Regions from separate parts of the Thauera sp. WB-2 genome, predicted to be linked through region 1. Evidence: predicted binding sites of a transcription regulator. Region 1 holds the regulator's gene; each other region holds the start of a gene.
The links. Region 1 encodes sigma-54, which starts transcription at its own class of promoters, with help from an activator protein. Its sites were predicted from a motif close to TGGCACGCTTNCTGCTNA; they were not measured.
Positions count from the first base shown of each region.

Region 2: the regulator sigma-54 is predicted to act here: its motif matches at 5,281-5,298, upstream of metK (methionine adenosyltransferase).
Region 3: the regulator sigma-54 is predicted to act here: its motif matches at 1,462-1,479, upstream of LQF09_RS14735 (CmpA/NrtA family ABC transporter substrate-binding protein).
Region 4: the regulator sigma-54 is predicted to act here: its motif matches at 2,829-2,846, upstream of LQF09_RS15435 (PEP-CTERM sorting domain-containing protein).

Region 1 covers NZ_CP088935.1:3,836,679-3,844,166, reverse strand. Annotated here, with positions in the region: gene hprK (HPr(Ser) kinase/phosphatase) at 1-919, opposite strand, end outside; gene ptsN (PTS IIA-like nitrogen regulatory protein PtsN) at 888-1,373, opposite strand; gene hpf (ribosome hibernation-promoting factor, HPF/YfiA family) at 1,510-1,833, opposite strand; gene LQF09_RS17520 (RNA polymerase factor sigma-54) at 1,851-3,317, opposite strand; gene lptB (LPS export ABC transporter ATP-binding protein) at 3,340-4,062, opposite strand; gene recX (recombination regulator RecX) at 4,049-4,498, opposite strand; gene recA (recombinase RecA) at 4,515-5,546, opposite strand; gene pncC (nicotinamide-nucleotide amidase) at 5,697-6,185, opposite strand; gene LQF09_RS17495 (phosphatidylglycerophosphatase A family protein) at 6,190-6,672, opposite strand; gene thiL (thiamine-phosphate kinase) at 6,752-7,488, opposite strand, start outside.
Region 2 covers NZ_CP088935.1:624,765-632,252, forward strand. Annotated here, with positions in the region: gene metF (methylenetetrahydrofolate reductase [NAD(P)H]) at 1-212, opposite strand, end outside; gene LQF09_RS02795 (TlyA family RNA methyltransferase) at 219-1,064, opposite strand; gene ahcY (adenosylhomocysteinase) at 1,144-2,559, opposite strand; gene LQF09_RS02805 (calcium/sodium antiporter) at 2,783-3,859, opposite strand; gene metK (methionine adenosyltransferase) at 4,029-5,192, opposite strand; gene LQF09_RS02815 (lysophospholipid acyltransferase family protein) at 5,456-6,388, shown strand; gene LQF09_RS02820 (lysophospholipid acyltransferase family protein) at 6,385-7,257, shown strand.
Region 3 covers NZ_CP088935.1:3,217,560-3,225,047, forward strand. Annotated here, with positions in the region: gene LQF09_RS14735 (CmpA/NrtA family ABC transporter substrate-binding protein) at 1-1,307, opposite strand, end outside; gene LQF09_RS14740 (nitrate regulatory protein) at 1,657-2,928, opposite strand; gene LQF09_RS14745 (dihydroorotate dehydrogenase) at 3,045-3,995, opposite strand; gene serC (3-phosphoserine/phosphohydroxythreonine transaminase) at 4,007-5,236, opposite strand; gene LQF09_RS14755 (hypothetical protein) at 5,214-5,717, opposite strand; gene pqqE (pyrroloquinoline quinone biosynthesis protein PqqE) at 5,826-7,043, opposite strand; gene pqqD (pyrroloquinoline quinone biosynthesis peptide chaperone PqqD) at 7,012-7,311, opposite strand; gene pqqA (pyrroloquinoline quinone precursor peptide PqqA) at 7,375-7,488, opposite strand, start outside.
Region 4 covers NZ_CP088935.1:3,352,149-3,359,636, forward strand. Annotated here, with positions in the region: gene LQF09_RS15420 (hypothetical protein) at 1-98, opposite strand, end outside; gene LQF09_RS15425 (signal protein) at 107-1,276, opposite strand; gene LQF09_RS15430 (DUF2721 domain-containing protein) at 1,396-1,785, opposite strand; gene LQF09_RS15435 (PEP-CTERM sorting domain-containing protein) at 1,907-2,785, opposite strand; gene icmF (fused isobutyryl-CoA mutase/GTPase IcmF) at 3,040-6,306, opposite strand; gene LQF09_RS15445 (AraC family transcriptional regulator) at 6,658-7,488, shown strand, end outside.

The sequences.
Region 1 (7,488 bases):
TCATCGCCCGCGTCTGGCGTTCGATGAAGTCCTGGGTCGAATCGATGCCACGCAATTGCAGGATGGTCGAGCGCACCGCAGCCTCGAGCAGAACAGCCAGGTTACGGCCAGCCGCAACCGGCAGCACGACGCGTGCAATTGCAACGCCCAGGATATCCTGGACCTCTTGCTGCAAGGGCAGGCGGCTGGGATCGCCGGGGCCCGGCTGGCGGCGCTCGAGGTGGCAGATCAGGCGCAGGCGCATCTTCCGGCGGCACGCCGTTTCACCGAAGATGGTGCGGATGTTGAGAATGCCCAGGCCGCGCACTTCGATGAAGTCCTGCAGCATCTCTGGGCTGCGCCCCTCGAGCACGGTGGGAGCGATGCGCGACAGTTCGACGACGTCATCGGCCACCAGGCCGTGACCGCGGGAAATGAGCTCCAGCGCGAGCTCCGATTTGCCTGCACCCGAGTCGCCGGTGATCAGTACGCCCAGTCCGAGCACATCCATGAACACGCCGTGCAGCGAGGTCTTCTCCGCCAGCTCGCGCGACAGGTAGAGCCGCAACTGGTCGATCACGCTTGCCGATGGGTGGGCTGCGCTGAACAGTGCGACGTCGTGTGCCACGCAAACCCCATGCACGATATTGGGAACTTCGCAGCCGTCGGCGACGATCAGGGCTGGCGGGTGCGCAGAGCAGATCTCGTTGAGGTGGTGAGCAACCTTGTCGTTTGACTGGCGGCGCGCCCATTCGAGCTCCGCCGCGCCCATGACCTGCAGCCGTGTGGGGTGGATGAGGTTGAGGTGGCCGACGAGATCGGCCGGCCACATGCGGTCCTCGGCGACCGCGAGGCTCGCGCCGAGGTTGCCGCTGATGTGGTTCAGCTGCAGGTTGTCGCGATGCGCCTCATACAGCCGCGCGACGCTGGTCTGCCGCATCGGCGCCCCAGTTCATGAACATCTGGTGGATATGGTCCGCATCCGGCGCGGCTTGCAGCGCTTCGCGGAAGCCGCGGTCGCTGAACATCTGAGCCAGCTCGGAGAGCAGTTGCAGGTGGGTCTCGTTGGCTTGCTCGGGGACCAGCAGCACGAACAACATGTTCACCGGGCGGCCATCGGGCGAGTCGAACTGCACCGGGCTCGCAAGGCGCAGGAATGCACCTGCCGCCTCCTTGAGACCCTTGATGCGCCCGTGCGGAATCGCAATGCCCTGGCCGAGGCCAGTGGAGCCGAGGCGCTCCCTCGCGAACAGGCTGTCGAACACGGTGCTGCGCCCGATGCCCTGATTGTTTTCGAACAGCAGGCCCGCCTGCTCGAAGACGCGCTTCTTGCTGCTCGCGTCGAGGTCGACCACCACATTGGACAGTGGCAGGAGTTGGGATATCAGGCTCATTCGCTGGAGGGTTCGCGCAATATCGCAGGCATTCCGGTCGCAGGGTGCGACCGGCCGTCCCGGGGCATGCTGGCGCCGCGTCTTGGAAACGGGCGCATTATAACCATACCCCGGACGTGGGGCTGAAACGAAAGCGTCAGGCTTCGGGGGCCTGGTGCTTGATCGTCTCGTGGTTGTGGTCGGCCAGTTTCTGCTTGTACTTCTGCACCTGGCGGTCGAGCTTGTCGGTCATCGCGTCGATGGCCGCGTACAGGTCGGCATCATCGCTTTCGACGAAGATGTCCTTGCCGCGCACGTGCAGGGTGACCTCGGCCTTCTGCTTGAGCTTCTCGACCGAGAGGATCACCGCGACACTGGTGACGTTGTCGAAGTGACGGATGACGCGATCAAGCTTGGAGGTGACGTAGTCGCGAATGGCCGGAGTGACTTCGACGTGGCGCCCGGTGATGTTGAGATTCATGTTGACTCCTGTTTTTGTCAGATGGATTTGCGCAGGCTGACCGGCGGGATATTGAGGGATTCGCGATACTTGGCGATCGTGCGCCGTGCGACCACGATACCCTGCTGGCCAAGGACTTCGGCAATCTTGGCGTCGGACAGCGGCTTCTTGCTGTCCTCGGCGTCAACCAGTTGGCGAATCAGCGCGCGAATCGCCGTAGACGAGGCCGCTCCACCGGTGTCGGTGGCGACGTGACTACCGAAGAAATACTTGAGTTCGAACACCCCGCGCGGACTCGCCATGTACTTCTGCGTGGTCACGCGCGACACGGTGGACTCGTGCAGCTCGAGTTGGTCCGCGATCTCCCGGAGGGTGAGTGGCCGCATTGCCACCTCCCCATGATCGAAGAACTGCCTCTGCTGGTCAACGATGGCCTGGGACACCCGGAGGATGGTGTCGAAGCGCTGCTGCACGTTCTTGATCAGCCAGCGTGCCTCCTGCAACTGTCCGCTCAGGCCGCCACCCTGGCCGCGGTTCTGCTGCAGCAGGCTGGCATACAGGCGGTTGATGCGCAGACGCGGCATTGCCTCCTGGTTCAGGCTGACCGTCCACCGCCCGCGCAGCTTGCGTACGACCACATCCGGCAGTACGTAGCGCGTCTCGGCGTTCGAGTAACGCGAGCCGGGGTGGGGATCGAGGCTGCAGATCAGGGCATGGGCGGCGCGCAGGGCCTCGTCGTCGCAGCCGGTCAGCTTCTTGAGCTTGACGAAGTTGCGCTCGGCGAGCAGCTCGAGGTGCTTGTCGACGATCTCGAGCGCGAGCGTGCGCGTCGCCGAAGCCGGCAGGGTACGGAGCTGCAGCGACAGGCATTCGCTGGGGCTGCGCGCGCCGATGCCTGCGGGCTCGAGGTTCTGTACGTGGCGCAGCGCGATGCTCAGGTCATCGACATCGACGTCGGCGTCGTCCGGAAGCAGTTCGAGGAGCTCATCGAGCGGCTGGTGAAGGTAGCCGTCGTCATCCAAGGCTTCGATGATGAAGCGCACGAGGGCGCGGTCGCGGTCTGACAGCGGCGACAGCGACACCTGCTGGTCGAGGTGTTCACGCAGGGAGACGCCGGCCGCCTGCAGTTCCTGGTAATCGACGTCGTCGTCGTCCTCGCTGCGGCTCGATGCGCCGCTGCCGACATTGGACCAGTCCATGCCTTCGTCGGCGCTGCCATGGTCGGCATGGTCGCCGGCGTCGCTGTCCGTAGCGCTGGCTGGCGCCTCGGGGGTGTTCGCCTGTTGCTGTCTGGCCTCGTGTTCGGGGGGGCTGCCCGGTGGAAGCGGTGGTACGAACTCGACACCGTCGCCGTCGCTGCGCTCGAGCATCGGGTTCTCGAGCAGGAAGCGCTCGATCTCCTGGTTCAGCTCGATGGTCGACAGCTGCAGCAGCTTGATCGACTGCTGCAGCTGCGGCGTCAGGGTAAGGTGCTGGGAGAGCTTGAGCTGGAGGCTTGGTTTCATCGCTGTCGACGCGCGCGCGGATTCACAGGCGGAAATGCTCGCCCAGGTAAACCTGGCGCACCCTTTCGTTGTCGATGATCTCGGCCGGTTCGCCGCTTGCCAGTACCCGGCCCTCGCTGATGATGTACGCACGATCGCAGATGCCGAGCGTCTCGCGCACGTTGTGGTCTGTGATCAGCACGCCGATGCCGCGCTCCTTGAGGAAGCGGATGATCTTCTGGATGTCGATCACCGCGATCGGGTCGACCCCTGCGAAGGGTTCGTCGAGGAGGATCAGGCGCGGGTCGGTTGCAAGTGCGCGCGCGATCTCGCAACGCCGGCGCTCGCCGCCGGAGAGTGAGACGGCGGTGTTGTCGCGCAGGTGGTTGATGCCAAGCTCGAGCAGCAGTTCGTCGAGCCGGGTCTTCACCTGGTGCGCCTCGAGCCCTTGGAGCTCGAGCACGGCACGGATGTTTTCGGCCACGGTGAGCTTGCGGAAGACGCTCATCTCCTGCGGCAGGTAGGACAGGCCCAGACGCGCACGGGCGTGGATCGGCAGGTGGGTGAGGTCGGTGCCGTCGAGGTTGATCTGGCCGCCGTCGGCACGGACCAAGCCTACGATCATGTAGAAACAGGTGGTCTTGCCGGCGCCGTTGGGGCCGAGCAGGCCGACGACCTCGCCCGAACCGACCTCGAAGCCGACGTCGTGGACCACGGTGCGCGCCTTGTAGCGCTTTTGCAGGCTGGAGACCTTAAGCAGACTCATCGCGGGGTTCTTTCAGCAGCTTGCGGATCAGTTCGGGTGCAAAGCCGCGGGTTTGCAGGAAACGGGCCTGGCGTGCCCATTCGCGCGCATCCGCCGGGGCCGCCTGGAAGCGGCTGCGCAGCACTGCGCGGGCACGCTCCAGTTCCGATTCTACGCACTCCGTGGCGAGTGTTGCCTCGATCAGTTCACGGTCGATCCCGCGCCGCGCCAGCTCGCTGCGCAGCCGGCTGCCGCCGAAACGGTTGGCGCGGGTGCGCACGTAGGCTTCGGCGTAGCGGCTGTCGGACTGCAGGCCGAGCTCGCCCATGCGCTCGATCACTGCCTGCACCTCGTCAGCCTCGCCGTGGGCGGCCAGCTTGCGCGTCAACTCCGCGCGCGAGTGGTCGCGGCGGGCAAGATGGCGAAGCGCGCGTTCGCGCAGGCTGGGGGCGCCCATGGTGTCCTGGCTTGGCTCAGCTTTCCGTGGCCGTTGCCGGTGCCGCTGGCGGCAGTTCGGGCAGGCCGACGGCGACGCGGACCTTGTTTTCGATTTCGCGCGCAAGCGTCGGATTCGCACGCAGGAATTCGCGTGAGTTGTCCTTGCCCTGGCCGATCTTGTCGCCTTGGTAGGCATACCAGGCGCCCGACTTGTCGACGATCTTGTGTGTCACGCCCAGATCGATGATCTCGCCCTCGCGCGAGATGCCTTCGCCGTAGAGGATGTCGAAGTGGGCCTCCTTGAAGGGGGGCGAGACCTTGTTCTTGACGACCTTGACTCGGGTTTCGGAGCCGACCACCTCGTCGCCCTTCTTGATCGTGCCGGTGCGGCGGATGTCCATGCGCACCGAGGCATAGAACTTGAGTGCATTGCCGCCCGTGGTGGTCTCCGGGCTACCGAACATGACGCCGATCTTCATGCGGATCTGGTTGATGAAGATCACCAGCGTGTTGGTGCGCTTGATGTTGGCGGTGAGCTTGCGTAGCGCTTGCGACATCAGGCGCGCCTGCAGGCCGGGGAGCTGGTCGCCCATCTCGCCCTCGATCTCGGCCTTGGGGGTGAGCGCGGCGACGGAGTCGACGACGACCACGTCCACGCCGCCGGAGCGCACCAGCATGTCGGCGATCTCGAGCGCCTGCTCGCCGGTGTCGGGCTGCGAGATAAGCAGGTCCTGGATATTGACGCCAAGCTTCTCCGCGTAGCCGACGTCGAGCGCGTGCTCGGCGTCAATGAAGGCTGCCGTGCCGCCCAGCTTCTGCATCTCGGCGATCACCTGCAGGGTCAGCGTGGTCTTGCCCGAGGATTCCGGGCCGTAGATCTCGACGACCCGGCCGCGCGGCAGGCCACCGAGGCCGAGCGCGATGTCGAGGCCGAGCGAGCCGGTGGAGACGGTCTGGATGTCACGTTCGACGTTGCCGTCGCCCATGCGCATGATCGACCCTTTGCCGAACTGCTTTTCGATCTGGGAGAGCGCGGCGGCGAGGGCCTTGGCCTTGTTGTCGTCCATGGAGGTGCGTCCTGTGTGATTGGCGGATTATGGCACAAAGATTGCAGGCATGCGGACGGCCGCGCCTGATGCCGCTAGTTTAAGACGTGTATGAAAATACAGCAAACGGCGGAGTTGCCGAAGCGGACGGGGCAGGCTCGCGTCAGTGCGTCAGTGCGCCAGTGCAAGTACGCCCTGCAGTGCGCGGATCACGGTCTGTCTGCGCACGGCGCTACGATCGCCGGCGAAATGCAGGGTCAGGGCGCTTTGCTCGCCGGCGCGCAAGGCCCAGCCGATGCACACCGTGCCCACGGGCTTGGCCGGGCTGCCGCCGCTGGGGCCGGCAATGCCGGATACGGCGACGGCGACCGTGGCGATGCTGCGATCAAGTGCCCCGGCGGCCATCTCGCGAACGGTGGCCTCGCTGACCGCACCTTGGGTTGCGAGGGTGTGGGCGGATACGCCCAGCATGTCGATCTTGGCTTCGTTGGAGTAGGTGACGAAGCCGCGGTCGAACCAGGCCGAGCTGCCGCCGATCGCGGTAACGGCCTCTGCGATCCAGCCGCCGGTGCAGGACTCGGCGGTCGCCAACTGCCATCTGCGTGCGCCGAGCGCCTGGCCGACCTGTTGGGCGAGGGTGTCGAGTTCGGTGTCGGTCATGGCTTTACGCGCCGACGATGGCAACCAGGATGGCGAGTGCGAGCAGGGTATAGCCGGCCGCGACCAGGTCGTCGAACATCACCCCGAAGCCGCCCTTGAAACTGCGATCGGCCCAGCGTACGGGGGGCGGTTTGACGATATCGAAGAAGCGGAACAAGGCCACCGCGACCGCCTGCCAGAGCAGGGTTGGCGGCGTGAAGGCCAGCACCAGCCAGGTGGCGACCATTTCGTCCCACACGATCCCGCCGTGGTCGGGCACGCCGAGTGCGCGCCCCGTGCGCTCGGCGGCCAGCACGCCGGCGATGAACAGGGCTGCGAGCAGGGCAAGGAAGACGAACTCGGACAGTGGGACGCGGATCAGCGGGTAGAGCGCCCATGCGAGCAGCGTGCCCATGGTTCCCGGCGCCCAGGGCGACAGGCCGGAGCCGAAACCCAGCGAAATGAAGTGGGCGGGGTGGCTCATCATCAGGCGAAGAGTGGGGCGCATCTCGTGATCCGATCTGTGTTGTTCGACGCGTGCTTGCGTACCAGGAGGGATTGATTCGGGCGAAATGGTTCGCAGTACATCAGGCAAAGTGATCGTAGCCGCTGGGCGCGAGCGGGGCCAGCGTGCCGTCGGCTTCGCGCATGTGGATGCTGCCGCTATCAGCGGTGAGGCTGCCGATGCGGTGCACGGGCAACTCGAGCTTTGTGGCGAGCGCCCGTACGGTGTCACGTTGCGCAGTGGCGGCGCAGAAAAGCAGTTCGTAGTCGTCGCCCCCCGCGAGCAGGCAGTGTCTGCACAAGACCGGGTCGGCGCCGGTTGCAAGCAGGCGGGCCAGCGGCAGCGCCGCGGTTTCGATCAGCGCACCGGTGTGCGAGCGTTCCAGAATGTGGCGAAGATCGCCGAGCAGGCCGTCGGAGACGTCCAGCATGGCACTGGCCACGCCGCGCAGCGCACGGCCGAGGGCGAGCCGGGGCTGTGGGCGTTGCAGTGCGGCGATGCAGGCGCGCCGGCCGTCGGCGTCGAGCCTGGTCCGCCCTTGCAGGGCGGCGAGCCCGAGTGCAGCCAGGCCGGGCTGGCCCGATACCCACAGGTCGTCACCGGCGCGACCGCCGTCGCGGGTGACGGCCTCGCCGGCGGCCGTCTCGCCGATGATGGTGACCGACAGCGTGAGCGGCCCGCGCGTGGTGTCGCCACCGGCGAGGTCCACGCCATGCGCATCGGCACAGGCGAAGAAGCCGCGCGCGAAAGCCTCGATCCAGGCTTCGTCGGCAGCTGGCAGGGACAGCGCAAGGAAGGCCCAGCGCGGTTCCGCGCCCA
Region 2 (7,488 bases), 1.1 Mb from region 1:
ATGCACGACAGGTGTGGGGCGGCCTCATGGCCAGCGGCGGCGATCTCCTTGACCGCGGAGAAGGTACGCTCGCGCGTGGAGCCGCCGGCGCCGTAGGTGACGGAGAAGAAGGCGGGTTCGAGGGCGGCGAGCTGTGCGCAGGTGGCACGCAGCTTGTGGGCGCCTTCGGCGGTTTGCGGGGGGAAGAATTCGATCGAGAGTTCGGTGTTCATGGCGTGTCAGGTGTCGTGGACATCCGGTGTGCGGATGGCATGGAAGAAGAACTCGCGGTTGCCATCGCCACCCGTGATGGGTGAATCGAACCAGTCGAGGATGATCAGTCCGGCCTCGTGTGCGGCCTTACGCAGGCGCTGTTCGACGCCGGCATAGAGTGTCGTGTCGCGCACGATGCCGCCCTTGCCCAGCCCCTGAGGGCCGACCTCGAACTGCGGCTTGACCAGGGCGAGTACATGGCCGGCAGGAGACAGCAGCGCGGGCCACTGCGGTAGCAGCAGCGCGAGCGAGATGAAGCTGGCGTCGCACACCAGTAGGTCGAAGCCGTGTGCCGGGCAATGATCGCCGAGCTCGGCCACGCCGAGTTGGCGCGCGTTCAGGCCTTCCAGCGTGACGCAGCGCTTGTCCTTGCGCAGGCGGGGGTGGAGTTGGTCGTGGCCGACCTCGACACCGACCACGCTTGCGGCACCGGCCTGCAGCAGGCAATCGGTGAAGCCGCCGGTGGACTGGCCGATGTCCAGGCAGTGTGCGCCGCGCACGTCCAGCCCGCTGCGCGCGAGCGCGCCTTCGAGTTTGAGTGCGCCACGGGAAACGAAGCGGTCGCTGTCGTCCGCAACCACCTTGAGCCGGGCGTCGGGCGGCAGCTCCAGCGCCGGCTTGGTGACCGGCTTGCCGTCATGGCTGACGCGTCCGGCGTCGATCAGCGCGCGCGCTGCCGTGCGCGAGGCCGCCAGCCCTTGCGCCACCAGCAGCTGGTCGACGCGCAGCAGACCGTGCCGGTCGGCTGGGTGTTTGCCCTGCGCGGCCGGTTTCGGCTTGCCCTGGCGGGCGTGGAAGGAGTTCATGCTCATCGCGGAGGGCTCGTCATGGGCTGTGGGGCGCCGCGGGAAACCCGCGTGCGCCGCCCCACAGCCGTTGCGTCGAGGGCGCTCAGTAGCGGTACTGGTCGGTCTTGTACGGACCTTCCTTGGGCACGCCGATATAGGCCGCCTGTGCGTCGGTGAGCTCGGTCAGTTGAACGTTGAGCTTCTTCAGCTGCAGGCGGGCGACCTTTTCGTCGAGGTGCTTGGGCAAGGTATACACGCCCACCGGGTAGTCGGCCGTGCGGGTGAACAGCTCGATCTGCGCGATGGTCTGGTTGGCGAAGGAACTCGACATGACATAGCTCGGGTGGCCGGTGGCGCAGCCGAGGTTAACCAGGCGACCCTTGGCGAGCAGAATGATGCGCTTGCCGTCGGGAAAGATGATGTGATCGACCTGCGGCTTGATCTCTTCCCACGGGTACTGCTCGACGCTGGCGACGTCGATTTCGTTGTCGAAGTGGCCGATGTTGCAGACGATGGCCTGGTCCTTCATCTTCGCCATGTGATCGTGGGTGATCACGTGGTAGTTGCCGGTGGCGGTGACGAAGATGTCGGCCTTGTCGGCAGCGTACTCCATGGTCACCACGCGGTAGCCTTCCATCGCCGCCTGTAGCGCGCAGATCGGGTCGATCTCGGTCACCCACACCTGCGCGGACAGCGCGCGCAGGGCCTGGGCCGAGCCCTTGCCCACGTCGCCGTAGCCGGCCACCACGGCGATCTTGCCGGCGATCATCACGTCGGTGGCGCGCTTGATGCCGTCCACCAGCGATTCACGGCAGCCGTAAAGGTTGTCGAACTTGGACTTGGTCACCGAGTCGTTGACGTTGATCGCCGGGAATTTGAGCTCGCCGCGGGCGTGCATCTGGTACAGGCGATGCACGCCGGTGGTGGTCTCCTCGGTCACGCCCTTGATCTGCGCCAGGCGGGTCGAATACCAGTTGGGGGTGGTGGCGAGCTTGGCCTTGATCGCGGCGAAGAGGATGGTTTCCTCTTCCGAGCCCGGATTGGCCAGCACGGAGATGTCCTGCTCGGCACGTGCGCCCAGGTGCAGCAGCAGCGTGGCGTCGCCGCCGTCGTCGAGGATCATGTTGGAGTAACCGCCGTCCGACCACTCGAAGATGCGGTGGGTGTAGTCCCAGTAGTCGGTCAGCGACTCGCCCTTGACCGCAAACACCGGGATGCCGTCGGCGGCGATGGCGGCGGCGGCGTGGTCCTGAGTCGAGAAGATGTTGCACGAGGCCCAGCGCACCTGGGCGCCGAGCGCGGTCAGCGTCTCGATCAGCACCGCGGTCTGGATGGTCATGTGCAGCGAGCCGGTGATGCGTGCGCCCTTGAGCGGCTGGCTGGCGGCGTATTCCTCGCGGATTGCCATCAGACCGGGCATTTCGGTCTCGGCGATGCGGATTTCCTTGCGCCCCCAGTCGGCGAGCGAGAGGTCGGCAACGACGTAGTCGGTGAAGTTGGTGTCAGCCACAGCGTTCATGTGAAGCTCCATGCTATGGCCGGGCTGCGATGCGGGCGGGCAGCGACACTGGCTGCGAGGGCTCACCCGGCATCCCGAACCCGGCAGGGTTGAAGACGATTAGCAGGGTGAGCGCCGTTGTACTGCAACCCGCCGGGCGGCGGGGTCCGAGCCTGGGGGCCGCGGCCGGCAGTGCCGGCGGGCGCCTCGCAGCGCTCCTCGGAAAGCGCAGATTATATACGCGTCAACGGCTTGTGCGGCCGTTGTCGCGCACGATGCTGACGATGAGCGTGACCACCGTCAGCGGCAGCACATAGCCCAGCATCACGTTCGAGAACGCCGGCAGGCTGGCGTGCTGCTGCGCTTGCAGGACCAGCCAGGCAGTGTACGCCGCATAGTAGGCGAGGAACACGCCGCCCTCCCAGCGCGCGATCTCGCGCCCGGTGATCATGATGGGCAGGCAGGCGAAGGCCACCGCCAGCATGACCCACAGGTCGAAGTTGCGCGCGGCTTCCGACACCGGGAGCCCAGCGCCCGAGACGATGCCGGTGACGCCGAGCACGGCGAGGATGTTGAACACGTTGCTGCCCACCACGTTGCCGACCGCGATGTCGCGCTGGCCGCGCATGGCGGCGACGATCGAGGTGGCGATCTCGGGCATCGAGGTGCCCACCGCGACCACGGTCAGTCCGATCACCAGGTCGCTGACACCGAAGGCGCGCGCAAAGGCGACGGCGGAATCCACCAGCCAGTCTGCGCCCACCACCAGCATCGCCAGGCCGACCCCCACCAACGCGATCTGTACGGCCCAGTGGCGGTCCCAGTTCGAGGTCGGAATCTCGGAGGCGAATTCGTCTTCCACCGCTTTGGAGGCGCGCCGGGACTGAACGACCAGGAAGAGGGTGTAAGCGATCACCAGGCCGAACATCACGATCGACTCCAGCAGCCCGATACGGCCGTCGAGCGCCACCACCACCAGCAGCACCGAAGCGCCGATCATGATCGGGATCTCCTGGCGGATGATCTGTTCATCGACCAGCAGCGGCGTGATCAGGGCCGAAATGCCCAGGATCAGCAGGATGTTGGCGATGTTGCTGCCCACCACGTTGCCGATCGCGAGGTCGGGGCTGCCCGACAGGGCTGAACCCACCGACACCGCCATCTCCGGTGCACTGGTGCCGAAGGCGACCACGGTGAGACCGACCACCAGTGGCGACACGCCGAAGGACACTGCCAGCCGCGAGGCGCCGCGCACCATCACGTCGGCGCCGATGACGAGGACGGTGAGACCGAGGACGAACATCAGGGTTTGTTCGAGCATAGGGAAGGATCTTGCGTTGTGATGTGAGGAGCAGGGGAGCGGGGAAGACCGTTGCCGTGGAAGGACGTTCGCGGTCGAGTGTGGCGGTGTTTAGATGGTCGTGGATCGGTGATCAAAAAAGACGCCTCCCTCCGTCGCCGGAGAGAGGCGTGCGGTTCGTAGCGCTATTTTAGAGCCCGGCGTCGGCGCGCAGTGCAGCGGCCTTGTCGGTCTGCTCCCAGGAGAACTCGGGTTCGTCGCGGCCGAAGTGGCCATAGGCGGCGGTCCGCGAGTAGATCGGGCGCAGCAGGTCGAGCGTCTGGATGATTGCCTTCGGGCGCAGGTCGAAGTGCTTGCCAACCAGTGCCACGATCTGCTCGTCGGCAATCCTGCCCGTACCGAAGGTATTGACCATCAGCGACACCGGACGTGCCACGCCGATCGCGTAGGCGACCTGCACCTCGCACTTGTCGGCCAGCCCAGCGGCGACGATGTTCTTGGCCACGTAGCGCCCGGCGTAGGCGGCCGAGCGGTCGACCTTGGAGGGGTCCTTGCCCGAGAACGCGCCACCGCCGTGGTGGGCTGCGCCGCCGTAGGTGTCGACGATGATCTTGCGCCCGGTCAGGCCGCAGTCGCCGTGCGGGCCGCCGACCACGAAGCGGCCGGTGGGGTTGACCAGGTAGCGTACGTTGCCCTGCATCAGTTCGGGCGGCAGCACCGGCTTGATGATCAGCTCGATCACCGCCTCACGGATCTGCTCCTGCGTGACGTCCGGGTCGTGCTGGGTCGACACCACCACGGTGTCGATCGCAGTCGGCTTGCCGTCGACGTACTTCACCGTGATCTGGCTCTTGGCGTCCGGGCGCAGCCAGGGCAGGCGGCCGTCCTTGCGTACCTCGGCCTGGCGCTGCATCACGCGGTGCGCGTAATGGATCGGCAGCGGCATCAGGCTGGCAGTCTCGTTGGTGGCGTAGCCGAACATCAGGCCCTGGTCGCCGGCGCCCTGGTCGAGCGGGTCGTCGTTGGCGTTATTCACGCCCTGGGCGATGTCGGGCGACTGGCGGTTGATCGCCGCCAGCACCGCGCAGCTCTTGTAGTCGAAGCCGATGTCGGAGTTGTCGTAGCCGATGCGGCGGATGACGTCCTGCGCGATCTCGCGATAGTTGGGGTGTGCGGTGGTGGTGATCTCGCCTGAGATCACGACGAGGCCGGTGGACACCAGCGTCTCGCAGGCGACGCGCGCCTTGGGGTCCTCGGCCAGGATGGCGTCGAGCACGCCGTCGGAGACCTGGTCGGCGACCTTGTCCGGGTGGCCTTCGGAGACCGACTCGGAGGTGAAGAGGAACTCTGCCATGCTGCTACTCCTTGAAAAGCAAAAATCCCCGTTTTTCTGGCCTTGCGTCTGCGGCCAGCTCCGGGGATTTCGTCGAGCAGCCGACGCTTTAGCAGTATTTGTACGGCAGCCGCGCTGCCATGCCGCCCTGCAAGTTGTCGAGTTAACTCGGCGGTAAGGCCCGGATTATAGACCGGGACGGCGGGGTGTGTAAGCATTCGGGGCTGGTGAACCGTGCCGGCATTCTCAATGCGCCCCTGCCGGCCCCCGCTTGGACCCTGCCCGTGCTGTTTCAATCCCTCTTTCGTCTGCTCTCGCGCCTGCCGCTGGCCTGGCTCCACCGCCTGGGCGGCTGGGCGGGCTGGCTGACCTACAAGGCCTCGCCGTCCTATGCCCGCCGTCTGCGCGAGAACCTGTTCAACGCCCTCGGTCGCGAGGACGAGACGGTGCTGCGCGCAGCCATCGTCGAGGCCGGTCGCCAGGCGCTCGAGCTGCCCTTCATCTGGGGGCGGCCGGCGGCCGAGGTGGTGGCGAGCGCAGTGCGCACCGAGGGCTGGGATCTGGTCGAGGCGGCGCGCGCCGAGGGCGCCGGTATCCTCTTCATCACCCCGCACCTGGGCTGCTTCGAGATCACCGCGCAGTGCATTGCGGCACAGATCCCGATCACGGTGCTCTACCGTCCGCCGCGCAAGGACGTGCTGCAGCCGCTGATGGAGGCAGGCCGCGCGCGCGGCCAGATGCGCACCGCACCGGCGGACCTGTCGGGCGTGCGCAAGCTGGTCAAGACCCTGCGCAGCCACGAGGCGGTGGGCATGCTGCCCGACCAGGTGCCGGGCGCGGGCGAGGGCGTGTGGGCGCCCTTCTTCGGCAAGCCGGCGTGGACGATGACGCTGGCCGCGCGCCTGGCTGCGGTCAAGGGCGTGCGTGTGATCTACACCTGGGCCGAGCGCCTGCCGCGCGGCGAGGGCTACGTGTTCCGCCTGCAGGCGCCCACCGAGGCGCTCACCGGCGCGCTCGAGGCCGATGTCGCGATCATCAACCGTGAGGTTGAGCGCATGATCCTGCAGTGCCCGCAGCAGTACCTGTGGGGCTATAACCGCTACAAGGGGCCGCGTCGCGAACGCGAGGACATCGTCCCTGTTGCTGGCGCGCCTGCTGATGCGGCGGCACCCGATTCGCCAACGCCGCCCCGCGGCGACGTGGAGGGCAGGTCGTGAGCCGCGTGATCATTGCCCTCATCTGGCTGTTGCACTGGCTGCCGCTGTCGTTGTTGTCCCGTATCGGAAGCGGTTTCGGGTGGCTGCTGTACTGGCTGGTGGTGCCGCGGCGCAAGGTGGTGCTGATCAATCTGCACTTGTGCTTCCCCGATCTGTCCGAGTCCGAGCGGCGCGCGCTCGCCCGCCGCCATTTCGCGGTCACCGGGCGCAGCATGCTCGAGCGCGGCCTGGCCTGGTGGGCGAGCGCAGAGCGCCTGCGCGCCACCGTGCGCATCGATGGCCTCGAGCGCCTGCAGGCGCTGCGCGCCGCCGGCCGGCCGGTGTTGCTGCTGGCGCCGCACTTCGTCGGCCTCGACATGGCGGGCACGAGGCTGTCGCTGGAGGGTGACTTCGTCAGTGTTTACTCGCCGCAGAAGGACAAGGTGATCGACCGCTGGCTCTACCACGGCCGCAGCCGCTTCAACGATCAGCTGTTGCTGTCGCGCCACGACGGCGTGCGCGCTACCGTCAAGGCGATGAAGTCCGGCCGCCCCTTCTACTACCTGCCCGACCTGGATTACGGCCGCAAGGAGTCGATCTTCGTACCCTTTTTCGGCGTGCCAGCCGCCACCATCACCGGCCTGCCTCGGCTGGCGCGCCTGGCGGGGGCGGCGGTGGTGCCCTGCGTGGTACGCATGCTGCCCGGTGGCGGCGGCTACGTGCTCGAGCTCGGTGAGCCGTGGACGGACTACCCCTCGGACGACGTCGAGGCCGATACCCGGCGCATGAACGCCTGGCTCGAGGGCGTGGTTCGGACCATGCCCGAGCAGTACTACTGGGTGCATCGCCGCTTCAAGACGCGCCCCGAAGGCGAGCCGCGCATCTACTGATGTCGTGCGAAAAGCTCGCGGCTGGCGCCGCTCCTACAGCAGGCCGCCGCGGCCGATCGACCCCCGTGGGAGCGGCGCGAGCCGCGAGGGGTTGAAGGCGATGTGGCTTGGGGGGCGATGAAAAGCTCGCGGCTGGCGCCGCTCCTACAGCAGGCCGCCGCGGCTGATCGACCCCCGTGGGAGCGGCGCGAGCCGCGAGGGGTTGAAGGCGATCCGGATTGGGTGGGCCGA
Region 3 (7,488 bases), 620 kb from region 1:
CAGCTGCGCACGGTCTTGATGGCGAGGCTGTCGAGGTAGGCCATCGGGTTCTCGGGATCGAACACCTTGCCGTCGAAGAAGGTCTCCAGCCCGCGCGAGGTCGATGCCGGAATGTCGCTCGCCGCCACGCCCAGCTCCTGCGCGGCTTCGCGCCACAGGTCCTCGCGGTTCACCTTGCCCACCCAGGCCTTCATGTCGAAGTCACGCGGCAGGTAGCCCCAGCGGATGTTCTCGGTGAGGAACCACAGGTCGTGGCTCTGGAAGGGGTAGGAGGCCTGGTCCTTCCAGTAGCGCATCTGCTGCGGGCTGTTCTCGACCACGCGGCCGGTGCCGTAATCGAAGTCACCGCGCATGCGATCGACGATGTCCTCGAAGGGGGCGTTGATCCAGCGCCGCTTGGCACAGATGCGCGCCACTTCCTCGCGGTTGGCCGGGTCTTCGCAGAACATCTGCGCCTCCATCACCGCCTTGATCAGCGCCTTGGTCGAGTTCGGATGTGCGTCGACATAATCGGCGCGCATGGCGAAGGCCTTCTCGGGGTGGTTGTGCCACAACTCGCCGGTGGTGTTGGCGGTGTAGCCGATGCCCTGGTTGATGAGCTGGCGGTTCCACGGCTCGCACACGCAGAAGGTGTCCATGCTGCCGACCTTCATGTTGGCCACCATCTGCGCCGGCGGCACGACGATGGTCGAGATGTCGCGCGTGGGGTCGATGCCGCCTGCGGCCAGCCAGTAGCGGATCCACATATCGTGGGTACCGCCGGGGAAGGTCATCGCCGCATTGACCGCCTTGCCGCTGGCGCGCTTGGCGGCGAGCGCGTCCTTGAACGCGGTGGTGTCGGTGCCGACCTTGAGATCCTTGTACTCGTTGCCCACCGAGATGCACTGCCCGGCCAGGTTCAGGCGGGCGAGGATGTACATCGGCACCTGCACGTTGTTGGCCGTCATCGCCCCGCTGCTGATCAGGTAGGGCATGGGGGTGAGGATGTGGGCGCCGTCGATGCCGTTGCGCTGCGAGCCCAGCACCAGGTTGTCGCGCGTGGTGCCCCAGGACGACTGCTTGAGCACCTCGACCTCGGTCATGCCGTGCTTGGCGAAGAAGCCCTTCTCGTCGGCGACGAAGAGCGGCGCGGCGTCGGTGAGCGCGATGAAGCCGAGCTTGGCCTTCTTTGTCTCGAGCGCGCCCCCCGCAGCCCGCGCCGTACCTGTCCACAGTCCGCCCATCATCGCTGCGCCGCCGAGCGCCATGGCACCGCGGATGAAGTGACGACGACTGACCGCTGCCTGCTTGATTGTCTTGCTGCCCATGATCGACTCCTGACTATGAACCACTGAAAGCAACAAGGCGCCCATCCCTGCCCAATTGGTATTGGCAATGGATGGACGCCTTTGTCCGGGATGCGACAGCCGCCGGGCTGCGCCTTGAGTCTCGAACCGCCTTTGGTTTCGCCTCGATCAAGCTATTGCAGGACTCGTGCCAGCTCTTGAATAAGGCCCCTATCTTTTTTAAATCATGGACTTGAAGCAATACTACTGGAGTGCCGAGTCATACATCCACGCACTGCTGCAGTGCAACAGATGGACATGGCGCACAGCCGCAGTGCGTTGCGCACCACGAGTACCCCTGCAGGCCGGACGCCTTACGCAACACGCAGGTTCAGCTGCGCGGCGGAAGCAGGTCGGACATCGCCAGCACGGCCTGGGCCACATCCACCAGGCGCCGCCCCTGGTTCATCGCGGTCCGGCGCAGCAGGCGATAGGCCTCATCCTCAGCCAGGCCCTGGTGCCGCATCAGCTCCCCCTTGGCGCGCTCGATGAGCTTGCGCTCGTCGAGCGCAGTACGCACCGCAGCCAGCTCGTCGTTCATCGCTTGCAGACGCTGCGCCTGCGCATGCAAGGCATCTACAATCGAACGCCGCAGGCGCGGCCCGAGGGCCTCCACCCCATCCTCCGTGGGCAGCACACCGCTCGGCGACACCGGCTCGGGCTGCGCTGCGAGTGCGCGCAACAGGCTTTGCGGATCGTCCGGATCGGCCTGCAAGGCGGCGATGCGCTGCAGGCAGGCGGCGCGCAAGCCCTGCGCAAGCGCCGCCTCGGTGTCACGAATCAGCTCCAGGCGCTGCGAGCAGCAGGCGAACCAGGCCTGTGCCTGCGCGGGATCGAGCACCGCGCCCTGGGCGGCAGCCAGCAACCTGCGCCGCATGCGTTCGAGTTCGCCCATCGGCATCGCGGCCTTGGCCTGGGCCCAGGTGCCGAGCAGCTCAGTCGGACAGAAGGCCTCGAAGCGCTCGAAGCAGGCCTCCTGGGCATCGATCAGGTGGAGCAGGTCCTGGCCGCCAGCGGCCGCCGTGCTCGCAGCCGCCGCACCAGCCGCGAACGCCGCGGCGCCGGCTGCACGCTCCTGACCAGCATGCTCCTTGCCTTGCATGAGGTTGAACAGCGCCACCAGCAAGCGTGACACTGCCGGATCGGCCGCGACATCGGCCGCCTCGAACACGAGCGCCAGCAAGGCTGCAACCATGCGGTTGAAACGCAGTGTGGCATCTGCGGCCTTGCAGCGCCGGGCAGCGACCTCCGCGCGCAGTTCGGCCAAGCCGTCGAGCGCATGCAGCGCCACCGCAATCCGCGTGAACAGCCTTGCACCACCGGGCACCGCCACGATGGGCGCATCCTGACCGCCCTCGACCTGAGCGAGCCAGCTGCGCAGTGCAGCCTCTGCTTGTGCGCTGAGGGCAACGCAGGCTTCGCGCTGGGAGACGAACACCTCGCCACCGGAAGCCAGGAACAGGTTGGAAGCGCCACGCTCGCCCTGCAGCCGATGCACGAGTTCGCTCACGGCCTGGACGAGGTCGCAACTGCGGGCAAGGTGTTCGAGGTCGTGGATCTCGCACTGTCGGGCAGCGGCGAGGAAGGCAAGCGTCGAGTTCATGAGCGGTTCCAGCAAAGGGCTGTTGGCAGGCCAGAAGGCGGAGAGACTACAAGCAACAACCGTGCAATGCACGCGTCACGCCCGGCCATACCCACACGCGACAGCCGCCGCCGACCTCAGCCTTGCGCGCAAGCCCCCGTACAGGCGCCCTGCCGACGCCCCCGCCGCACACCCAGCCCGGCGATGCCCAGGCTCAGGGACAGCGCCCGTCGCGGCGCAGCGATCAGGGCGCGATGCACCTGCACCAGGTCGGCTCCCGCAGCCAGACGCGCAGCCGCCTCGCGCACCGAGCCGACACCCCCCACGCTGATCAGGGCCGTGCGCTCGCCCACTTCCGCAGCGACCCTGGCGATGCGAAGCGCCGCTGGCATCGAATCCCCTTCAGCCGACAGCAGAAGGCCATCCGCACCCGCGTCGATCATATGGTGTGCCCAGCGCACGCCCCCCGCAGCAGCCAGCCAGGGCGCAGGCAGCTTGGCCACGAGGGCGAGGCGGATGGGACGCGCCAGGCGGTCGCGTACCTTGGCCAGTGCGGCCAGCAACTCGACGCACTGGGCTGGGGTGGCGCCACTGCGCCCCGGGTTCAGCACGACATAGTCGGCCGTGGCATGGCAGGCTGCAAAAAGGGCTTGCAGCCGTTCCAGCGCGTGCCCTCCGCGCCTGGTGTCGCCCTTCCCTTCAAGACGCGGTACGAGCAGACTCAGACCATGCAGGCAGACACCCATCCGGCCGCCGCCCGCTGCCACATGCCGGCGCGCCGCAGCCACCCGCACACGGGGCGACGGACAGGCTGACGATGTCCGCAGGCTCCCCGTCTCGACGGCGCCCAGACCGAGTCGCGACGCATTCTCCAGCAGCACGCCATGGCGGTCGAAGCCGGCCGCGAGCAGCAGCGGCGAACCGAACCGCAACCCCATCACCTCGACCACGGACGCAGTCATGCCTCGGCCATGCACGACGCCGTCGGCGCGCGCAACCCACTCGGCCGGCTCAACCCCATGACGCGCCAGCCGCAGTAGCGACCAGCGTGTGCGCAAAGCGCGTGGACTCAGGGCCGGAAGCGTCATCCACGCGCTACTCAAGGTGCCTGGTGGCACCGGCCAGCCTCGCTGCAGGCGAATCCGCTCAGCAGGCCTGCGAGCGCCGCCACCGCGTCGTCGGCAAGTCCGTTATAGAGGCTCAGGCGTACACCGCCGCGTTCGGGATGGCCACCCAGGTCGTGCAAATCCGTCGCGTCCGCAGCCGCGAAGAAGCGCCGGGCGGTCTCCTCGTCGGGCAGCTGGAAGCAGGGATTGACCTGCGAGCGCCAGGCGCTGGGCGCGCTCCAGCGATAGAGACCGACATCCTCACCGGCGGCCATGGCCGCGGTCACCAAGGCATGGCGGTGCGCGAGCCGGACCGCCATGGCCGCCACGCCACCGGCCGCCTCGATCCAGTGCAACATGCGGTGGGCGACGAAGACCGGCAGCACCGGCGGCGTACATAGGCGGGACTCCGCCTCGGCCTGGGCGCCGTAGTCCATGACCCGCGGCGTACCTGCTCGGGCATGTCCGAGCAGGGAACGGCGGATGATCACCAGGGTGAGCCCCGGTGTGCCGATCGTCTTCTGCGTTCCTGCATAGCCGACGTCGAGCCGCTGCCAGTCGATCGCGCGGGTGAGCAGTTCGGACGTGAGATCGGCCACCAGCGGCGCCTGCGTAACCGGGAGCCGGGCGAACTGCAGGCCGTCGGCAGTCTCGTTGGGCGTGACATGGACGTAGGCGGGGCGGTAGCCAACCGCGTCCTCCAGAACGGACATGCCGACACGCGCCTGCGCAGCTGCAGTCTCAGGCACGCCACCGCCCCCCCACGCCGCCGTCAGCGCCGCCAACGCGCACACATGCACCGGGCAGTGGCGCCGCGCCTCGGCAATGGCCCGCCGCGACCAGTGCCCACTGTCGATATAGACTGCCCGCGCTCCAGTGTCTGCGCCGTACAGGTTCATGGGCACCAGGGCGAACTGCGTGCTCGCACCGCCCGCCATGAACAGGACCACGAACTCATCCGGGATCGCCAGCAGCCGGCGCAGGCATGCTTCGGTCTCGGCCTGCAGGCTGCGATAGGCCGATGTGGTGAAGGGCAGGCTCAGGATCGATCCCGGCCCCGGCCGGCAGGCCTCGGCCACCTCGTCCGCAACCGCCGTGGGCAGCGGTCCCGCCGCCGCGGAAAAGCTGAACCCGGGCCGCGTACGCCAGGCCGCAAGGCCGGTGGGGACGCGCCCGGACGCTGATGTCGACAGCTGCGGGTCAGGAGAAGAGCGCGATCCCATGCGTTCCAGCCCCCATCAGGAAGACCACCGGGATCGACAGCATGGTGTTGACCCGTGCCGACAGGAAGGTGACGCGGGAGCAGCGCAAGCGCTCGTCCAGCGGCGCGGGGACGAAGCCGAGTACGCGCTTCTGGTGCGGCCACAAGACGAACCACAGGTTGCACACCATGATCACCCCCAGCCAGACGCCCAGCCCGAGCGGCGCCAGGCTGCCCTGCAGGCTGAGTGCATCGAACAACCAGCCGCGCTCCCACAGGATCGCCAGGCCGGTTCCCAGCACCACCAGCGAGCCATGGCGGAAGGTGCCGTGCTCGCGCTGCATGAGCGCACGCTGGCGCGGGCTGTCCGGGTCGGACAGGTCGGCGGCGGTGAGCGGGACGTAGCGCGCGCGCGTGACCGCGGTGGCGTAGTTGTGTCCGACCCACACCAGTGCGCCAAGCACATGCAGCCAGCGCGCCACCGTCTCGAACAGGATCTCCATCGTCATCTCGCCTAGCCCGACACGCGCAGCAGCAGCGTCAGCACTGCAGTGAGCACGACGCCATACGCCACCGTCACCACCGAGGAGTCGAACGCACGCAGCAGCAGGTCAGACATCGGACGGCTCCACGACGGCAACGGCAAGGTCCGCGCGCCCGGCAGCCCCACAACCTCCGCCCGTGCCGCTGCCTTCGCCGAGCAGGCGCGAATTGCGATCGTTGCGCAGCACGAGCGGCTGGATCCTGCGCCCGGGTGCGTGCGCCTTGGCGATCGCCTCGGCAATCAGGTGGTGGTGCGGCGAGCGCGAACAGGCGGGGTCGGTGTTTGCTGCGTCGCCGGTGAGCAGGAAGGCCTGGCAGCGGCAGCCGCCGAAGTCCTTCTCCTTCTCGTCGCAGCTGCGGCAGGTCGGGCTCATCCACTCGTCGCCGCGAAATTTCTGGAAGGTCGGCGACTCGTTCCACAGCCACGCCAGGCTCTTGTCGCGGATGCTGGGAAATTCCAGCCCCTCGATGACGCGCGCCTCCTGGCAGGGCATGGCAACACCGTCGGGTGCAATGGTGAGGTGGATCGAGCCCCAGCCGTTCATGCACGCCTTGGGGCGGCCCTCGTAATAGTCGGGGATGACGAAGTAGATCGTCATGCGGTCGCCAAGACGTTCGCGCGCGGCCTGGACCGCACGTTCGGCGGCCTGCAGCTGCTCGCGCGTCGGCAGCAGTTCGTCGCGATTGACCATCGCCCAGTTGTAGTACTGGATGTTGGCGAACTCGAGGTAATCGACGCCGATTTCCTCGGCCAGGCGCAGGATGTCCTCGACCTGGCCGATGTTCTGGCGGAACACCGGCACATTGAGCACCATCGGGAAGCCATGCGCCTTGATCATGTGCGCGACCTTCACCTTGAGGTCGTGCGCCCGCGCACCAACCAGGGTGTCGGTGAGTTCGCGCTCGCTCGACTGCAGCGAAAGCTGGATCTGGTTGAGGCCGGCGGCCTTGAGCGCGCTGAGGCGCGCCTCGCTCAGGCCGACACCCGAGGTGATCAGGTTGGTGTAGTAGCCCAGTGCGCGCGCATCGGCGACCAGTTCCTCGAGGTCGTCGCGCAGCAGGGGCTCGCCACCGGTAAAACCGAGCTGCAGCGCGCCCAGTTCGCGGCCTTCGCGCAGCACGCGCTTCCACTCGGCAGTGGACAGCTCGGCGGTCTCGTCGCGGGCGTAATCGACCGGATTGCTGCACCACGGACACTTCAGCGGACAGCGGTAGGTGAGCTCGAGCACCAGCCACAGGGGCTTGCCCTGCCCATCAAGCCTGACGACGGATCCATCCTTTGGCACGGAACACCTCCAGGAATGTGTAGACGCCCTCGGCAACGCGTTCCTCGTCGCCCGGGTAGCGCTGCTGCAACTCGGCGACGAGTTCGGCGACGGTGCGTTTGCCGTCGCAGCGCTCGATGATGTCGCCGGCGGTCTGGTTGAGCTTGACGATGCCTTCCGGGTAGAGCAGGACATGGGCGTCCTGAGTGGGCTCCCAGCGGAAGAGATACATCGGGTTGAGCGCGTAGCGCTCGCCCGCGGCAGGCGGGCTGACGGCTGAGTCGTTCATGCGGGCATCCGCTCCGGGCAAGCGCCGGCCGGCCGCCCGCAGGCAGGCCGGGCGGCCGGACTTTCAGCGTACGTAGACGTAGGCGGTGACTTCGAAGCCGAGACGGATGTCGCAATAAGCGGGGTCGGTCCACTGCATGATGTGTCTCCTCTTGAATGATGGTGGCTGAACCGGCTT
Region 4 (7,488 bases), 480 kb from region 1:
CTCGCCGGATGTGCGATCACGACCAGTTCGTCCGCGAACACCGCCCCGGCCAGGGCAAGGGACCCGAACAGCATGGACACAAGACGCCGCGTGATCATGCCGGCGCTCAAAAGACGAAATCCAGCGCGGCGGTAAACACGCTCACGCCGCGCGGCCCGACGCTGGTACCGCTGCCATCGAGCAGCATCGACGAGCGTTTGGCCTCGATGCGGTCAAGCTGCAGCTTCAGTGCCGCATTCGGCATCAGGTCATAGCGCACGCCCACACCCCATGCGTACTGGTCGTTTGCAATCAGCCCGGTGGCGAGCGCATAGGCAGCGCGGATTGGCGCAAGCTCGGCCTGGTCGGCGGGCAACGCCAGCGGCCGCGCTCCCGGTGTAAGCATGCCGCGCGAGTAGGTCAGGAATGGCTTCCACGCCCCCGCCCGATAGGCCAGCGTCGACCCCACGCCCCAGCCCTCGAAGCCCGGAAAGCGGTTCATGCTCGCATCGACCCCGAGCAGCTGGGCCGACCAGGGGCCATGCCGCCAGGTCATGCCGAGCCCGACATAGCTCAGGTTGCTGTTGCGCCCCTCCATCTCCGCGGCCCGGGTGCCCGCCTGCGCAGCAAGCTCGGGCGGCAGCAAGGGCGCGATCTCACGCAGCGCACCGGCCAGGCGCGGCATCAAACCGTCACCCGGCGTGCGCACCTGGCCCCAGGCCAGCCGCATCGCCAGGGCGGTCGACTCCCACTGCAGCGTCGCCCCCAGGGTCGTCGACGCTTCGCGGCGGAACAGGTAGCCGCCCCGGTAGTCCTCGCCGCGCGTGCGCCCGCCATAAAGCTTCAGGCTCAGTTCACCCTCGCCGACGACGGCGCTGGCACGCAGGTCAACGCCATCGAAACGGTCGAAGCTAAGCTGCCCGTACAGGTCGGTATAAGGGCGCACCGTGGTGTAGGCATAGCCGACATGCGGCGAATCGCCATCCAGGTAAATGTCCACCCCAAGTCGGCCGGCACGCAACTCCAGGCCGGGTGTCGGCGAATACTTGACGAAGCCCCAGCTCAGGCGCGGCGCCCACTCCCCTTTGCCATCCTTGCGCACCACGACCTGCGCCATCGATGACCAGCGTGCGTCGACCTGTACATCGGCCTGCACCCCCAGCACGGAATCGATCCCGGTCTCGAGCCGTCCCGCCTGCGCACCCTCGCGCTGGTCTGCGCGAGCGCGGAACTGGGTGTCCTGCGCATCGTGATAGCTCGCTGCCAGGGTGCCAAAGCCGCTGAGGCGCAAGCCCATTCCGGCTCCTGCCACGTCCTCCTGTGCGGCCGGGCTCGCCGCCCCCCAGCACAACAGGCCCACCGCCACCCAGGCCCTCGCCCCCCATCCGCGCATGAATGTTCCGCGCTCGAGCCCCCTCATTTGCCCGCCGCCTCCAGATCCTTCACCACCACCGACAAGGCCTCGGTCGAGATCAGCACTTCGACGAGCGAAAGCACCAGCGATAGCGCCAGGGTAAGGATGCTGGCGCCGAACAGCAGCTTGCCCGGCACCTGCGCGTCGAGGAACAGCGCGAACATCGACAATGCACACAGCAAGAAGCTGAACACGCCGAAACCCTGCATGTACTGGGTCAGCGCAATGCGGCGCTTGAGCCCTGGCAACTGGCGCTGCACCAATTCCGCCCCGCGGTCGGCCGAGGCACCGAGCTGGCGCACGACCTGGGCAAGCGTCAGAAAACGGTTGGTATAGGCCAGCAGGAGCAGCGAAATGGCAGGAAACAGCAAGGCGGGCGTCGTGAGGTTCATGCTTGGTCTGGTCAACGTGACTGCGACAGGGGTCCAAGCCCCATTCTAGCCCTCGCACACGCCCCAAAAGCAGATCGCCGCGGCATTGCTGCCGCGGCGATCTGCCTTGATGCAACTGGGATCAGCGCATGCGCCGACGATTCACCGCGCCCAGAGCGAACAGCGCCATGCCCATCAGCAACAGGGTGGGGGGTGCAGGCACCGGAGTCGGTTCGTCGCCGCAACCGGTCGTGCAACCGCCCGCATAGGCTTCGGTCACGATGGTCACATAACGCCCCTGGAAGCTCCCGGAGTCGTTGATCGACAGATAGCCCGTCGGCACCGAGGTGAAGCCGCTGTGCGACGAAGTGCCCCAGTTGCTCAGGCCCGCGGTGGTCAGGCCTTCATTGACCGGGAAGCCGGCCGTCGCCGCCGGAATGACCACCGATTCCTCCTGGAAGTACGCCGTCGTACCGGCCAGTTCGGCCGCCAGGAAGGAGCTGGTGTTCGACCACCACTGGCTGCCCGAGCCAGACCAGCCGTCGGCCAGCGACACGATGCCCAGACCGGTGCCGCTGCCGGCCCAGTTGACCGCATTGATCAGGAAGCCGCGCGGGCCGTCGTCACGCGCACCGGGGCCGTTGATGTAGTGCCAGTCGGCATCCTGGCCCGACAGGAAGGTGCGCGTGCCGCGCGCCGCCTCGATCGCGGACTTGGCGCCAAGCAGGCGGGTGGCGTCGAAGCCCATCCCGAAAACCTGGCTCGAGCCGATGACCAGCACATCATAGGCGCTGAAGGTGGGCGTGGGGTCGGACGAGTTCCACAGGGTGAAATTCCAGCTCAGGCTGCCATCACCGGCCGGATCGTAGCTTGCGGCACCCGCGGCCAGGTTGGTCATCTGCGCGTTGTAGGGCGCATCCTGGCCGTACCACAGGACGTTGATGGTGGCCGAATGCGCGATGGGCGCAACGCCGATTGCAGCGACGCAGGCCGCGGCGGAAAGAAGATGCTTCAGGGACATGAAAGGACCTCATGGGCTTGTTCAAGGAGCTGCTGCACCCCTCCAAGCAATCCGCATGCCAACACTACAAGCCACTGTTTTATTGCGATTTTCTTACCAACGCCAGGACTGCCTGTAGAAAGAGCCGACACCTTGCCCCCCGGCGGCAGCGCCACCGGCCCCACGCCGGCCCCACTCCGCTCATCCTGCCGGCGCAAAAAAAACGGCGCCGAAGCGCCGGATCCCACAAAGGGAGAGGGAGGGAGCGGGTTGCCTTACATGCTGCGGCGGTACTGGCCGCCGACCTTGTAGAGGGCATCGGTGATCTGGCCCAGCGAGCAGTAGCGCACCGCGTCGACCAGCACCTCGAACACGTTGGTGTTGGCGATCACGGCCTGCTGCAGCTTGGCCTGCCACTTCGGCGCCTCGGCCTTGTTGCGGGCATGGAAGTCGGCCAGACGCTTCAACTGGCCCTGCTTTTCTTCCTCGGTCGAGCGCGCGAGCTCGATCTCCTGCTGGGCCTGACCCTTCGGGTTGAGGAAGGTATTCACGCCGATGATCGGGTAGGAGCCGTCGTGCTTCTTGTGCTCGTAATAGAGCGACTCCTCCTGGATCTTGCCGCGCTGGTAGCCGGTCTCCATCGCGCCCAGCACGCCGCCGCGGCTGGCGATGGCCTCGAACTCCTTGAGCACCGCCTCTTCGACGAGGTCGGTGAGCTCGTCGATGATGAAGGCGCCCTGGTTCGGGTTCTCGTTCTTGGCCAGGCCCCACTCGCGGTTGATGATGAGCTGGATCGCCATCGCGCGGCGCACGGACTCTTCGGTCGGCGTGGTGATCGCCTCGTCGTAGGCGTTGGTGTGCAGCGAGTTGCAGTTGTCGTAGATCGCGATCAGCGCCTGCAGCGTGGTACGGATGTCGTTGAAGTCCATTTCCTGCGCGTGCAGCGAGCGGCCCGAGGTCTGCACGTGGTACTTCAGCTTCTGGCTGCGCTCATTGGCACCGTACTTGTTCTTCATCGCCACCGCCCAGATCCGGCGGGCGACGCGGCCGATCACCGAGTATTCCGGGTCCATGCCGTTGCTGAAGAAGAAGGACAGGTTGGGCGCGAAGTCGTCGATGTGCATGCCGCGCGCGAGGTACGACTCCACGTAGGTGAAGCCGTTCGACAGCGTGAAGGCGAGCTGGCTGATCGGGTTCGCGCCGGCCTCGGCGATGTGGTAGCCCGAGATCGACACCGAATAGAAGTTCTGCACCTTGTTATGGACGAAGTACTCCTGGATGTCGCCCATCATCTTGAGCGCGAACTCGGTGCTGAAGATGCAGGTGTTCTGGCCCTGGTCTTCCTTCAGGATGTCGGCCTGCACGGTGCCGCGCACGGTCGACAGCGTCCAGGCCTTGATCTTGGCGTACTCGTCCTCGGTCGGGTCGCGGCCGTTGTCGGCCTTGAACTTGGCGACCTGCTGGTCGAGCGCGGTATTGAAGAAGAAAGCCAGGATGATCGGCGCCGGGCCGTTGATCGTCATCGACACCGAGGTGGTCGGCGCGCACAGGTCGAAGCCGTCGTACAGCACCTTCATGTCGTCGAGCGTGGCGATGGACACGCCCGAGTTGCCGATCTTGCCGTAGATGTCCGGACGCGGGTCGGGGTCGCAGCCATACAGCGTCACCGAGTCGAAGGCGGTCGACAGGCGGTGCGCCGGCATGCCCTCGGAGACCCGCTTGAAGCGGCGGTTGGTACGGAAGGCGTCGCCCTCGCCCGCGAACATGCGGGTCGGGTCCTCGCCCTCGCGCTTGAACGCGAACACACCGGCGGTGTAGGGGAAGGAGCCGGGAACGTTCTCCTTCATCAGGAACTTGAGCGTCTCGCCCTCGTCCTCGAAGTTGGGCAACGCCACCTTGCGGATCTTGCTGCCGGCCAGCGAGGTGTGGGTGAGCTGGGTGCGGATCTCCTTGTCGCGGATCTTCACCACGTACTCGTCGGCGGCGTACAGCGCCTTCTCGGTCGGCCACTGCTCGAGCAGCTTCTTCGCCTGCGGGGTGAGCTCGCCGTCCTTCCAGTTGATGAGTTCGTCAAACGAACCCGCGTCCTTGCCGCACTGCTCGAACAGCCCCTTGGCGATCTTCAGCGACTGGCGCTCACGCGCCACGCGGGCCTGCTGCTCGACGTGCTTGTGGTAGCCGCGGACGGTGTCGGCGATCTCGGCCAGGTAGCGGGTGCGGTCGGCGGGGACGATGGCGCGGCCTTCCGACGACGCCTTCACGCTCACCACCGGCAGCTTGCTCTTGGCGACCTTCAGGCCCTTGCCCACCAGCGCCGGCAGCATGGCCTGGTAGAGCGCGGTGACGCCGTCGTCGTTGAAGCGCGCCGCCATGGTACCGAACACCGGCATCTCTTCCGGGCGCTGGCCGAACAGCTCGCGGTTGCGCTGGTACTGCTTGGCGACGTCGCGCAGCGCGTCGAGCGCGCCCTTGCGGTCGAACTTGTTGATGGCGACGAAATCGGCGAAGTCGAGCATGTCGATCTTCTCGAGCTGGCTGGCGGCGCCGAACTCGGGGGTCATCACGTACAGCGACAGATCGACGAAGGGCACGATCGCGGCATTGCCCTGGCCGATGCCCGAGGTCTCGACCACCACCAGGTCGAAGCCCGCCAGCTTGCATGCGGCGATGACTTCGGGCAGCGCGGCCGACACTTCCGAGCCGGTGTCGCGGGTGGCGAGCGAGCGCATGTAGATGTTGTCGTGCTCGATCGCGTTCATGCGGATACGGTCGCCCAGCAGCGCGCCGCCGGTACGCTTGCGCGAGGGGTCGATCGACACGATCGCGAGCTTGAGCTTGTCGTCCTGGTCGAGACGGAAGCGGCGCACCAGTTCGTCTGTGAGCGAGGACTTGCCCGCGCCGCCGGTGCCGGTGATGCCCAGCGTCGGCACCTTGGTCTTGGCCGCCGCCTCGATCAGCGCCTTCTTGACGTCGTCGCCGTAGCCGCCGTTTTCCAGCGCGGTGATGATCTGTGCCAGCGCACGGCGATCGCCGGCGGCAAGCGCCTTCAGCACCGCGTCGGCCTTCTGTGGCGCGGCCTTGGTGATGTCCATGTCGCAGCGCTCGACCACGCTGTTGATCATGCCCTGCAGGCCCATCTTGGCGCCGTCTTCGGGCGAGAAGATGTGGGTGACGCCGTACTCGTGCAGCTCCTTGATCTCGGCCGGCACGATCACGCCGCCGCCGCCGCCGAACACCTTGATGTGCTCGCCGCCGTTGGCCTTGAGCAGGTCGATCATGTACTTGAAGAACTCGACGTGGCCGCCCTGGTAGCTGGTGATGGCGATGCCCTGCACGTCTTCCTGCAGCGCGGCATTGACGATCTCGCCCACCGAGCGGTTATGCCCCAGGTGGATGACCTCGGAGCCGGTCGACTGCAGGATGCGGCGCATGATGTTGATCGAGGCATCGTGGCCGTCGAACAGGGCCGCGGCGGTGACGAAGCGCACCTTGTTCTTCGGCTTGTAGGGCGACAGCTTGTGCGCAACGCTGAGGTCGGTCATTTCGGTCATCTCCAGGTTGGATGAGATCTAACCCTGCAATCTTAGAAGCCCGACACCGCCATTGCCATTGCGCTTGCCGACGCTAATCGTGCAAAATCCGCCAACAACACCCCCACCGCGCACCGCCCCCCGTAGGCGCGGCGCCCGGCACGCATCGCCCCTCCCCGTAGGAGCGGCGCAAGCCGCGAGGGGTTGAAGGCGATGAGCGATCGGCGGACCAACCAAAAGCTCGCGGCTGGCGCCGCTCCTACAGCAGGCCACGGCGCGCCTTCCCCGTAGGAGCGGCGCAAGCCGCGAGGGGTTGAAGGCGACTCGCCCATGGCAATAACGATTCTGTGCACTCGAACAACCATGCCCGACACCGCCCCCCACTCCACGCTGCCCCCACGCCTGCGCCGCGGCCGCGCCACGGTAGCGCCCGGCTTCGTCAGCGGCATGCTCGCCGGCTACGTGCGCCGCGGCCACGACCCGGCGCCCCTGCTCTGCCGTGCCGGCATCGACCTTGCAGATACAGCCAGCCGCATTCCCGTCGAACGCTACGCGCTGCTCTACAACCTGTGCATCGAAGCGCTCGACGACGAAGCCTTCGGCCTGCTCCCACAGCCGATGCCGCCGGGCAGCTTCGAATTCCTCTGCCGCGCCATGCTGGGCGCACCAACGCTCGACAAGGCGCTCGGGCGGGCAATCCGCTTTCTGCGCATCGTACTGCCGGGCTTTCGCGTCGAACTGCAGCGTGACGGCGCGCAGGCAAGGCTCCTGATCGACGACGAAGGCCGGCTCGGCCCCCTGGCCGACGACCCCGCCCGCGTGTTCGCGTACGAATGGCTGCTGCGCCTGCTGCATGGCGTGGCAAGCTGGTTCGTCGGCCGCGGCCTCGCCCTCGACGCCGTTCGCTTTCCCTACCCGCGGCCGGCGCACGCCGACGACTACGCGCTGGTCTACACCGAACACTCCAGCTTCGACGCCGAACACCTGGTCGCCGAACTGCAGGCCAACCTGCTCGACCTCCCCCTGCGCCGCGACGAGGCCGCGCTCGCCAGCTTCCTCGACGGCGCGCCGGGCAAGATCACCACCCTCTATCGCCGCGACCGCGAGATGGTGTTCCGCGTCCGCGACCTGCTGCGCGACGCCCTGCCCCACAGCCTGTCGCTGGAAGAAGCGGCCGCCCGCCTGCACCTGTCG